DNA from 4 places in the Porphyromonas levii genome. Region 2 is predicted to be linked to each of the others. Evidence: riboswitches for the same ligand, from Rfam matches in the RefSeq annotation. Region 2 holds a riboswitch; each other region holds the start of a gene.

Region 1 (3,150 bases), on a different contig from region 2:
ATCTTAGGAGAGAATATCGGTACTACTATTACCGCCAACCTCGCTGCCCTTAGTGCCAATTACAATGCTAAGCGTGCCGCACTCTCACACACCCTATTCAATGTCTTCGGTGTGGTATGGGTACTCTTCCTTTTCTTCCCAGCTATCAACCTCGTTTCAGGTATTGTAGAGAGAATAGATGGCTATGACCCTCGCAACCTATTCCCTATGATTGCCGACCTCAATGCTCGGTTCCAGCCTGGCGACGTAGCCATGATAACGGGCAAAGACCCTATTTTCGATCCCGAGCTGAGTCGTTTGCAAGCCACCATACGTAGCTCTGCAGGCGCCATCAGTATAGGGTTGTCGCTCTTCCACACGATGTTCAACATCTCCAATACTCTAGTGATGATCTGGTTTGTGCCAGTCATCGTGAAGATATGCAATAAGGTTATCCACCCTTCCAAGAAGGCTGCCGAGAAAAAGGAGTATTCCCACCTACAGTACCTTTCTACACGTATGCTCTCCACAAGTGAGCTATCCTTGCTTCAGGTGAATAAGGAGATTGTCTCCTTCGCCGATAAGGGACTAGGCATGCTCCGAATGGTTCGCGAGCTGAGCAATATCCAAGAGCGAGATCAGTTTGAACTCGTCTTTACCCGCATCGATAAGTATGAGCGCATCTGCGACCGAGTGGAGATAGAAATCGTGCAGTATCTGACAGAGCTATCCCGAGGAGACCTGAGTGGAGAGTCACGCCACAAGGTTCAGAAGTACCTCCGTATAGCTAGCGAGATAGAGAGCATCGGGGACTCCTGCTTCGAGATAGCCCGCATCCTCCGACGTAAGCTCGATGATGGCATCAAGGAGAACCCAATCATTGCCGCACACCTAGGCGTACTTCATGAAATGCTCGAGAATATCCTCAATCACATGAAAGGCGTACTAGAGGACAATGAAGATAATGCTCAGGACATGCTACTTATATCTCAAGACCTAGAGAAAGCACTCAACATCAAGTATAAGTTCCTAGTTACTGAGAACCTAAAGGATCTGCAGGTCAATGCTTATCCATACCAAGACTCAGTCTACTACCTCGATATCATCGACGAATACGAGCGAATAGGCGACTACGCTGTCAATGTAGTAGAAGCATTTATCGGCGAAGAGAAGTAATCGCCAATGGTAATCGCCTCTTTTCAGGCACCAATTCCCCTCCTATAGAGTCCTTTCTAAAGCTCTGTAGGAGGGAAATTTGCATTGCGCAAATACACATTCATTCAATAATCTTAAAGTAAATTGGGAAGTTCCAGAAAATATATTACCTTTGCCAATACAAGAGATGGGGTAAGGGAATTTGGTGCACAAGTCCAAAGCAGTACCCGCTACCGTGATGCTTCCCCTATAGATTAGGGTATCGTGCTATTATAAGCCACTGAGCCGAAAAGGTGCTTGGGAAGGCAATAGTAGAGAAGAGCTAAGCCGGGAGACCTCCCCTTCAATTTGGTGCAATGCGCTTGCACAGAGAGCCGATGACGCCTTCCGGGTGTGGAGGTGCCGTCATTCCAAGGCAGTCGTAGCTGTCTTTCTTTCTCTTTGTAGGTGTTGCGCCCCAAGCGAGTGATAAAGTTTAGTACAACGACAAAAGAAAAGAAAGGCATGAACAAGTATTTCGACAATCTAGCACTCCGCATCGGAGCTTTGTCTCTGATGCTCTTCGCGCTTGCTACCAGCTGCACTCCTAGCAATGACCGACCAACACCAGAGCCGATAAATCTTGAGCCTCCGACTGTGTATGTCATTAATTCAGGCGGTAAGGGCAAAGCTAATGCATCTATAGATGCGTATGCGCCAGACAGGAAGAGGCTTATAAGAGAAGTTTTCAACAAGACGAATGGTATTAAGCTCGGCGATACAGCACAAAGCGGATCCTTCTTTGGCAACGACTTGTACATAGTGGTTGGCAACTCTAATGTCATCTATAGGCTAAACCCTAAGACGATGAAGCGTACCGGTCAGCTCGAGATTGAGAGCCCGCGGTACATCTACTTCGTAAGTTCCGACAAAGCGTACGTGTCTCACTTGGGTTCGGGCGATATCACAATCTTCAATCCCCGGACGATGGAGACAACCGGAAAAATCACTACTTATCAGTCTGCTATTCACGGTGCTGGGAAGTTCGACCTCAGTACGGAGGAGTGGCTAAAAGTAGACGACAAGCACGTACTCGTGAGCTGCTGGAGCAACAATAGCAAGGTACTACTTATCGATACGACTCAGGACAAAGTGGTCAAGGAGATTGAGGTAGGTCTACAACCCAAGAGCATGGACATGGATAAGAATGGTAAGGTATGGGTACTCTGTGAAGGTCAGTCTTGGGTGGGTAAGAACCCTACCATCTGGACGATTGACTCCAAGGTCAACTATGCCGCACATCAGGTTGGTGGGGGGATTACGAAGTTTAAGGATCTTATGTATCCTGCGACTTCGCACCTCAGGATGAATTTCGCTAAGGATGCTTTCTACTTCTTCAATGCACCACACATCTTCAAGATGAGCATTACAGACAAAGAGATTCCGGCTACACCTTTCATCAATATGCCATCTAATTGTAATACCTATTCTCTGGCTGTAGCACCAAATGGCGACCTTTACATCGGAGACAGTAAGGACAACAAACAAGAGGGCACAGTATATAGGTACTCCGCAGATGGTCAGAAGCTCGATAGCTTCTCAGTGGGGGTACTGCCCATCGACTTCGTATTTTACGTCAAGAAATAATTAATCCCAATGAGGCTCTTGCTAGCCATATTTAGTATCGCGTTCCTCGCACTTCCCACAAGTGCAGAGGAGCGTGATACTTTATTGATACAACAGCAGTACAACCTCTCGGAGCTAGAGGTAGTCAGCCGAAGACCGCTCAGCCAAATAGGTGTGATGCAGAGCAAGATAGCGCCACTCGTACTCCACGATAATATTGCGCTCTCTCTGGGAGACGTCCTCACCTACGGAAGCGGTATATTCGTAAAAGAACAAGGGCGTGGGGCACTCAGCACCGTCTCCTTTCGTGGTACAGCTGCCAGCCATACCCGCGTAGACTGGAATGGGGTGGCACTCAATTCACCTACGCTTGGATTTACCGACTTCAGCCTTATACCGAGCTACTTTGTC
Region 2 (3,150 bases):
TAACCCACCTAGCGAGAGATCGAAGCTCGAGCCAATACCGCCATCTTCCCTGATACGCACACCACTCGTGTACGACATGAGCTGATTGAGACTACTATTGGACGCCACATATGGGCGGATACTCAAACTCTTAGCTGCATACACCCCCTCCTGCATCTGCTGAGTGTGGTCTGGGCCTACCACGAGCACCTCGCCGAGGAGCTTATAATCTTCCTTGAGGCTAAACGTAATATTGGTATCCTTATCCAACTGCACCTTCTGAACCTCTGTCTTATAGCCAAGTAGAGCAATCTCAAGCGTATATCTGCCTGGGGTTAACTTCATACTGAATGCGCCCTTGGCATCCGTTGCACACACTTTCCCTCTGCCCTCGATAGAGACAATAGCATAAGGGAGTGGTTGGTGTCTTTTATCATCTACCACCCTACCGCTTAGCACAAAAGACTGTGCCAACGCTCCAATAGAGTAGATGAGACTAAGGGCTAACGATAATGCCAGTCTATTACTCATCGGCATGGAGTTTTTCGCCTGTAACCTCATAGACCTTCTTCTTCTCTCCAATCAACACTCGTCGATGATTGGAGTAGAAGTCAATCTTATCATTAATAACCTTCAGTATCTGTGGCAATTCTCCTAAGCCCTGAATAGTTGCTTCCACTTCGTAACCCTCCTTCGTTAATAGCTCCTGCCACTCTCCAGCAATATCCTCCTTTGCATGCTCTCCGGCTACAATCATAAGAGGTCTGAGCAGTACTTTTTTGAGCCCTGAAGCCTTAAGCCTCTGTAATGCTTGTTCGAAATGAGGATACCCCTCTACACATCCTATCATAATATTAGTATATCCTCCAATTTGAAGCATGTGATCGAGCATCGCATACTGTGCTGTAGCGACATCATAAGTACCATGACCTACCCATATCGTAGCCACATCTGGTTGCGCACCCTCTGTCATTACCTTTAGCATCTCGGAGTAGTCCGACTCATGATAGAGCAGCGGGGTTGCTACCCTTAGCCTTTTGAAGAGACCTTCTACCTGTTCTGCCTCTTGCCTTACCGATACCATCTCTACGCCATTAGTCAGCGAAGTAGAGATGATAAGTACATGGGTATAACCATCCTCATGTAGTTTATTGAGCGCCTGAGAAGGATTCAGCTTAATAATACCCTTGTGGTCGGCAAGTCTTTTAATAATAATCCTAGAGGTATAAGCCTCACGGACCTCAAGGTTGGAGTGCTGTAGTTTCACAGCTGCATTGATGGCATCTAGGGTAAGCGCCCTAGTATCATCGTGTGTCGTACCAAAGTGCACCATCAGTATGGCACCCTTGTCTCCTTGTTCGAGGTTTTCAAATAGGGGGTCACGCTCAAAGACTTTGTTCTGAGCATAGAGATCTTGATTACATAGCATAGCCACAACGACACAAACTGCCGTCAGTAGAAAACTTCTCATGGGTTGAAAAAAAATCTCAAAATAATACCAGCACTCTGCTCCCCGAAGTGCAATAATACTCATTGGACATGGCAGGTCTCCTGGCTTGCTTACCTCGGACGACCTTCCCATCTTTATTCAAGACAGTGGTTGAATAGATTATCCGAAGGCATAATAATAGCTTACAGTAGCGGGCACTGCTCCAGAGTTCCACTGGATTCCCTCTTATGCACCATATAAACAAAGCGAATGCTTCTGTGCATCACCATCTCCACGAGTGCAAATGTAATAGTTTTTTTTGATGATTCTGAATTTTTCTCAATATGATTTAGTGAATGAACGATGTGTTAACACCCTAATTCGATTGTGGACCCCAACTATTATCCAATCGAACAATCCTATTAACTACCATAATTGTCAATCACTTAATACAGACAGAACACACAATCGTAAGAGTGGATACACATACGACTCATAACGAAGACGTATCTCATCAAAAATAGCTCGCGCAATCACCAAAATTTATTCCTAGGAATAAATTTATTTTTCTCTAGGAATAAAAATATTTATCTGTACAAATAAATTTATTTATTCCTAGGAATAAATTTCACTACTCTGGCGAGCCACAACTGTCGCTCCCCTGAGCGGATTTACCAACAACGCAATATGCTGTACTATAATATATTGCGATAATAATATATGAAGGTTGCTACCACTAAACTGCAATCACACCTGCGAATTCTGTGCTGAGAAATAATATTGCACTCCACTGTAGATGCTCCTAATACCTTATGTAGATTATCTTTTACCTTTACACCTTCTGTTATATTACACTTTATTTTGACTATATTGTTGTTGTATTGATTTTATTTGTATGTTTGCACCAATAACATATCGATTGTTTAGTAAAGCATTTTTAATCTATAAAGTTTGTATCTATGAACAGAAAGACAATTGCTTTCATGTGTACAGTTTTCTCAGCTTGTACACTATTGCTATTTAGTGTTTCCTGCTCTATGAGCAGAAGAGACGTTGAATCCCATTGATATTGATGTTTATGTTTTCGTGCAAATATTTATAGTCTATGATTATGAAAGCAAAGATAGTTTTATTCGTTATTTTCTCCATCCTGACGCTTTCGCTCAGTGGATGTTATCGATATAGCAAAGAGGAAACCCCTGAGTACTTTAGAAGCCAAGAGAGAGATCCTCTCCTCATCGGTAAATGGCGATCATTTAACCCAGAGACTCAAGAGTTATATGGGGATTACATTATTGAATATAAAGCAAATGGGGAATGTATATTTTCCGATATTAGCGATAGCGGGAGAAAGATTAAGCACTACTTTTACACAAAAGACAGTGCAATCTTTATTCTACTTATGGGTGATGGCTGCAAAATTGGCAGAAGTGTCCACAAACAGTTATACCGATTTGAGAAGAATAATACTCTACTCTATACCGGATGTGATGTGACTGGAGAATATGAATTCTACCCATTTAAAAGACTTTAGCATAGAGGAGTAAACACATTGGATGTGTAACAAGGAGAGAGTATACCAAAACTAACTCCTCTATTGGATGGTCTATGTATCTATAAAAGGACAGCTACTATCAGCAAGCAAAATACTTACTGATAGTAGCTGTTACAATAAGTTGAGAGAGGGATAGCGTGACACTGGAAAGCATCGCTAATATCACGCGTTATGCGAATCTGCCCCT
Region 3 (3,150 bases), on a different contig from region 2:
AAGAGTGCCTTTATGGGTTGAGGTACCATCAATAGGGTGCTTCACCATTACTGGTGGTTGCCCCTTTTCTGTAAGATTAGCATCGAATACTGTAGCCATCGTATTGGTATAAGTGTATCCGGCAGATAGCTTTAGGTAATTGGTAGGGCGCCAGTTGAGTGTGTACTCTAGCTCCCATATTTGTGCATCTTCGGCATTGACGTACTGCATTGCTCCATCCACAACACGTCCCTCATCGCTATAATACTTAGGAGGGAGCTTCACGGGGATAAGCGTGATCATATCTCTTACCTGATTGTATGAACCATATAGGTGCATGGTCAGGCGGCGGGTAGGTGTATAGCTAAATCCTAGAGAAGCGAAGTCGGAAACTTGTGGCTTGAGGTCACGATTACCGAGGTACATTCTGAGCTTTCCCATCATGGCACGTTCATACTCATAGTATATCTCCTTGATGGTTGGGGTCTTGAACCCTCTGCCATAAGTACCTCTTATCTGTAGTCCGATATTGCCAGGTACGTAGTGAAAAGATATCTTCGGAGTTACCTGGCTACCGAAAGCATTGTGGTAGATGTATCGCAATCCGCCAGTGATATTGAAGACCTTACTTATCTGCCATTCGTCCTGAGCATAGGCTGCGAGTGTATATGAATAGGCAGAGCCATTGGGCATACGATTAGGTGCGATGAGGTGATCCACTATTCCTTCTATACCGAAAGAGAAGCGGTGTTGGTCGCTCAATTGCATGATGCCCTTACCATGGACTAGATACTGTCGCTGATCGCTTTCGAGCGAGGACTCTCCGGGCTGGTAGTAGAATGGTATAGGTACGTAGTGGATTCGACCGTCATCAAGGAGCTCTTCCTTGATATACTCATCCATATACCTATTATAGTAATCGTAGTGATAAGCGTGACGGTCGAAGCTCCCGAGCAAACTATAGGTCTGGTATATGCTTGGTCGGAAGGTGGTCTCTATACTCGCTGATTGATCATTGTACCTGAGGTTATACATTCTCCAGCGTGGCGCTCCAGGGGTGTGGAATATCCTTTTCTTGTAGAGCATGCCTGTCGCCTTTCCCTCCCATTGTTTATTGGGACGCCAAGCGAACTCTTGTTGGAGCTTATGATTGTAGAATGCGCTGGTTGTCTCTGTTGTACTATTCTCATAGAGTTCGTTGCGGTAAATCTCTTGGGTGCTATTTTGCCAACCGCTACTCCTATCTCCAGAGTACTGGGTGACGCTAGAGAAGGTTTTGTACCCCCAAGCTAGCGTATTGCTTTGTTGCCACTGACCGTAGGAGCCTATGCGTGAGGTGTTGAGGATAGAGAGGGGCGTGTCGGTATAATCCTTGGTGATGATATTGATGACGCCCGCCATAGCATCGGAGCCATACAGCGTAGAGGCTGCGCCCCTTACTATTTCTACCTTCTCTATCATATTGGGGTCTATCTTGCTCAAGTCATTCTCTCCACCTATATCGCCGTGCAAGCGCCGACCATTGACCAATACCAAGATATAATTATTGCCAAGGCCTCCGAGCGTAATACCGCTCCCCATAGCACTGCCTAGGGCATCGAAAGATGGGGATAGAGCCATTAGCATGGCTTCAATACTCTCGCCAGATACGCTGATGATATCTTGCTTTGTGACTACTTCCGTGCGGACAGGAGAGGAGGAACTATAATGCTGTGTACCAGTACCTGTAACTACAAATTCGTCTAAGGTTCCATACATCTTGATGGAGTCAGATGGGTTGGTCTGCGCCATAAGGTTGGTGCCAAATACACAACAGAGCAGTACACATGAGATTGCGTACCCTAATTTATGCCTATCTCTAAAGCACATCACTATAAGAATAATCAATAAAATAAACCAAATACCTGCCTATTCCTGGGCATAGGTATTCATCAATAATACAATTTCTGTGATGCTAGGCAGGTCTCCCGGCTCTGTCGATTATCGGCTGCCTTCCCAAAGAATTATCTTCAGTGGCATAACTTATGAGTACCGATAACTAGAGGAACATACCCTCTCAGACATTTACGGTAGCAGGAATTGCTTTGGATTTTCACCAAATTCCCTATTAAACGATAACTTCTAGTATAGAAATCTTCATGCCTCGCAACTAGGTACAAAGGTAACAATATTTTTCTTCTTAGGTATATGATACAGCAGTATTACGTGAATTAGACTTCGATAATAGCTAATATATCCAAATTATTGTCAATGCTAAGAGCTAAAATGAGAACTCCTCTACTGAGCATATTCCTTCACTTTCCTAAGGGAAGAAACATATTCAGTAGAGGAGCCGCTTATCTATAGGGTGCAAAAACAACATCCCGATAATGACCTTTGATGGCTAAAGAGCCGAAGACGGGACTCGAACCCGTGACCTACGCATTACGAATGCGTTGCTCTACCAACTGAGCTACTTCGGCGAATTGCTCCGCAAAGGTAACAATTTATTGTAAATAATTAGTCAATTAAGTGAGCAATCTTTACTTCTTTGATTGGGTAGAGTTTACCTAGCGCTTGGAGGTCTATATGTTTACGATTACCTACTATGGTGATTGTGATAGGTTTTCCCTTTACTAGTTGTTCATGAGCCGAGATGATTTGCTCCTGAGTAAGGTGCTGAAGCTCTTCCTGAATCATGAGCGAAATATCCTTACTGTAGCCCTGACGCTCCAGTGATCTTATTTGTCGTGACCGCAAACGTAGGGTAGGGTAGTAGGTTCTTGCCATACTGAGCAATCCCTGTCGGGCGTTGGCATAACGGTTTACATCATCGGGCGCTCTCTCTATAAGCTCTGCTACCAACTTGAGTGCTTGGACTACTTTATCTGCCTGTGTACTCAGGGTGATAACGTAGTCTGTTTTGCCATTTGCTATTGTCGCAGGTGCGAAGTCTGCATACCCACCCACGCCGTAGGCAAGTGAACGGAATTCGCGAACTTCTTGGAATAGAAGCGAGCTCATACCACTGCCCAAGTAGCTATTATATAGTCTGATAGCAGCCTTCTGCTCTTTTGTCAGAGTTCCCAAGGGGAGGTAAATCTTGATAATGGCTTGGGTAGCACTAGGCTCGTGCGCAAATAGTACCCGTGATTGCTGCTGTACAATCGACGGAATATGACTATAGCCTTC
Region 4 (3,150 bases), on a different contig from region 2:
GCAGCGTAATAAGGTAAAGTATGTGGTACCCTTCGTGCACATGATTCACAGTATCGATAGTGAGAAGCTACTTCAGGAAGTGGAGAAGGAGTGTATCAAGCAGGGGCGAAAGTACCTCCCTGTATTACTGCAGATACATATATCTGGAGAGGAGACCAAGCATGGATTTTCGCTAGAAGAGCTACAAGAACTAATCAATAGCGATCGCCTTAGAACCTACCAGCATGCTCAGATATCAGGCATCATGGGTATGGCTTCGCTGACAGACGATATGGAGCAGGTCGAGCGCGAGTTTGCACAGATGAAAGCACTCTTCGACGACCTACGTACTGGTGCTTTCAGTGAAAGCTCACACTTTACTGAGCTCTCAATGGGTATGACACACGATTATCCTATTGCCGTAAAGCATGGTGCAACCATTATTAGAGTAGGCAGCGCAATTTTCGGTTAATTTATAGATTAGAATAGACAACATATCGGATATTTTCCTACTTTTGTGGTGTAGTATTATAAGACATAGCTAGAGATAAAGTTTTATGAATGAGATAGACAACCCTTTTAACCTCGAGGAAGAAGACCTCGATTGGTACGACGAAGAACTTCTCGAGTTTGTCAGAGAAGAGACAGCTGAGATAGAAAGTATCACAGAGCTCTTGGATCAGGATATCTTGTATCTCTACGAGCTTTGGGAAGAGTACACAGAACAGCTAGATGGCGAGGAGGAAGTCGTAGAGGTAGAACCCGAAGACTTCCACGAATATGCGCTTAAGAGTGCAGCTGAGGACGAACAAGACATCTCCATATCTGTGGAGGACATGGTGCTACTCATCCAGTTGCAACAAGAGTTCGACGTCTCTCTCGAAGAGGACGATGACGAGTAGGATTAGTATTTATTTTAATAGTTAGATGTTATGAGTAAGATTAAAGGTTTTCTAAGTGTAAGTATAGTTACCATCGGTTTGATACTGAGTGGTTGTGGTGCTAGTAATTCTCTAAAGGGCGCTGGTATCGGTGCCGCAGCAGGTGCCGCTATCGGTGCTGGCATAGGTAGAGTAGCTGGCAATACTGGTATAGGTGCTATCATAGGCACAGCCATAGGTGGTGCGGCTGGTGGTATCATTGGCAACCAAATGGATAAGCAGGCGAAAGAGCTAGAGCAGCAGATTCCTGATGCTACTGTAGAGACCGTGAATAATGGTGAGGCCATCCGTGTTACATTTGATAGCGGTATCCTCTTCCCAGTAAACTCTAGTACGCTTAACGCTAGTTCGCGCGAAGCACTTCGCAAGTTTGCTGAAAACATGAATGCCAACCCTGATACGGACATCAAGATTGTGGGTCATACCGACAAGACTGGTAGGTATGAATACAACATGCAGCTATCCCGTGAGCGTGCGATGAGTGTACTCAACTTCCTCCGTGCGCAGAGGGTAGAGAGCGCTCGTATGATGGGTGAAGGTGTAGGTCCAGATCAGCCAGTCGCCATGGGCGATAGCAAAGCTGACCTAGCTAAGAACCGCCGTGTAGAGATCTTTATCCTCCCCAATGCCAAGATGATTAAGGAGGCTAAGGAGGCTGCTAAGAAGTAAGCAGACACACGCTAGACATACATTTTATATACCCCCTCGGTAGATTGGTTAGTGCCAACCTACCGAGGGGATTCTTTGTAACTTTGGATAGGGATACAAAAATAAATCGTTACCTTTGTGGTGCTATAAACAAGACGGAGGTAAGGGAAACTGGTGGAAATCCAGTACAGTACCCGCTGCTGTAAGTCTCAGTAATACTCTGCTATACACACATAAGCCACTGCCTACTAGAGGGTGGGAAGGCGTCGTAGAGTGAGACGAGTCAGAAGACCTACTTCGGCTCTGTTACATCTAGTATATTTTTTGTTGAACCATTACTTTCGGGAGTTAAAGTTATGACCAATCCTATCAAGTACATCATCAAGCGCGATGGAGTCCAAGAGGCGTTCGTCCCTACCAAGATAGAGAACGCCATCCTAAAGGCCTACGTAGCGGCAGGCTACACCGACCATTTCGTGGAAGTCAAGTCGGCTACACTTAAGATTCTTAGCCGTATAGATAAAGATGTGATATCCGTGGAGGAGGTGCAGGACATTGTGGAGAGTGAACTCATGCACTTCAATCCTGATGTAGCCAAGCGCTACATCCTTTACAGGGAGTGGCGCAATACTGAGCGACAGAAGAAGACAGCTCTGAAGCAATCATTGGATGGTATCGTAACTATTGACAACAACGATGTCAACCTCAGCAATGCCAACATGAGTAGTCATACCCCATCAGGACAGATGATGACTTTTGCATCGGAAGTAACTAAGGACTACACCTATCGATACCTACTCCCTACCAAGTACGCCGAGGCGCACCGTAGGGGTGACATTCATATCCACGACCTAGACTACTATCCTACCAAGACGACCACCTGCGTGCAGTACGACTTGGCAGACCTATATGAGCGAGGATTTCACACCAAAAATGGAGGCATCCGTACCCCCCAGAGTATTCAAAGCTACGCCACACTGGCAACCATCGTATTCCAGACCAATCAGAACGAACAGCATGGTGGACAAGCCATACCAGCTTTCGACTTCTTCATGGCACCTGGAGTGTATAAAACCTTCGTGAAACATGTGGCGGATCTACTACAATTTGCACTCCAGACGGTAGACGAAAGCGTGGATATAGAGTCTAAAAAGGCTAGAGAGCTAGTAGCCCAACACCTACACTCCATACTCCCCTCTTCTACCGAAGTCGATCATCTGCACGAGGCGATATGCGAGGAGTATTATGAGCACCTTAATCGTCGCCTTCTTGTGAAGGTCATCGAGAAAGCCATAGAAAGGAGCCGACGCGATACCCATCAAGCCATGGAGGGCTTTATCCACAACCTCAATACCATGCACTCTAGAGGTGGTAATCAGGTGGTATTTAGCTCGATTAACTATGGCACCGATACTTCTCCCGAAGGTCGGATGGTAATGGAGGAGCTTATGAAAGCGACCATAGAGGGTTTGGGTGACGGCGGAGAGACCCCCGTCTTCCCTATTCAGATATTTAAGGTAAAAGAGGGCATCAACTATTCCGATGCAGACTACGAACTAGCGCTGAAGAACTTCGATAAGGC

The links. Region 2 has a riboswitch for cobalamin ahead of IX315_RS00460 (sirohydrochlorin cobaltochelatase). Riboswitches for the same ligand answer to the same signal wherever they lie in the genome.
Region 1: linked by a shared signal. The riboswitch ahead of IX315_RS04275 (DUF5074 domain-containing protein) and the one ahead of IX315_RS00460 (sirohydrochlorin cobaltochelatase) in region 2 are both predicted to bind cobalamin.
Region 3: linked by a shared signal. The riboswitch ahead of IX315_RS04740 (TonB-dependent receptor plug domain-containing protein) and the one ahead of IX315_RS00460 (sirohydrochlorin cobaltochelatase) in region 2 are both predicted to bind cobalamin.
Region 4: linked by a shared signal. The riboswitch ahead of IX315_RS05750 (anaerobic ribonucleoside triphosphate reductase) and the one ahead of IX315_RS00460 (sirohydrochlorin cobaltochelatase) in region 2 are both predicted to bind cobalamin.

The regions. Positions count from the first base shown of each region.
Region 1 is NZ_JADRGN010000013.1:15,300-18,449, forward strand. Features, by position in the region: gene IX315_RS04270 (Na/Pi cotransporter family protein) at 1-1,155, shown strand, start outside; cobalamin riboswitch at 1,307-1,492, shown strand; gene IX315_RS04275 (DUF5074 domain-containing protein) at 1,639-2,760, shown strand; gene IX315_RS04280 (TonB-dependent receptor) at 2,770-3,150, shown strand, end outside.
Region 2 is NZ_JADRGN010000001.1:109,524-112,673, forward strand. Features, by position in the region: gene IX315_RS00455 (TonB-dependent receptor) at 1-510, opposite strand, end outside; gene IX315_RS00460 (sirohydrochlorin cobaltochelatase) at 503-1,450, opposite strand; cobalamin riboswitch at 1,504-1,714, opposite strand; gene IX315_RS00465 (hypothetical protein) at 2,520-2,942, shown strand.
Region 3 is NZ_JADRGN010000015.1:21,461-24,610, reverse strand. Features, by position in the region: gene IX315_RS04740 (TonB-dependent receptor plug domain-containing protein) at 1-1,770, opposite strand, end outside; cobalamin riboswitch at 1,920-2,140, opposite strand; tRNA gene IX315_RS04735 (tRNA-Thr) at 2,369-2,441, opposite strand; gene IX315_RS04730 (M16 family metallopeptidase) at 2,479-3,150, opposite strand, start outside.
Region 4 is NZ_JADRGN010000021.1:9,440-12,589, forward strand. Features, by position in the region: gene IX315_RS05735 (YggS family pyridoxal phosphate-dependent enzyme) at 1-451, shown strand, start outside; gene IX315_RS05740 (hypothetical protein) at 537-881, shown strand; gene IX315_RS05745 (YiaD family glycine zipper/OmpA-like lipoprotein) at 912-1,589, shown strand; cobalamin riboswitch at 1,691-1,882, shown strand; gene IX315_RS05750 (anaerobic ribonucleoside triphosphate reductase) at 1,925-3,150, shown strand, end outside.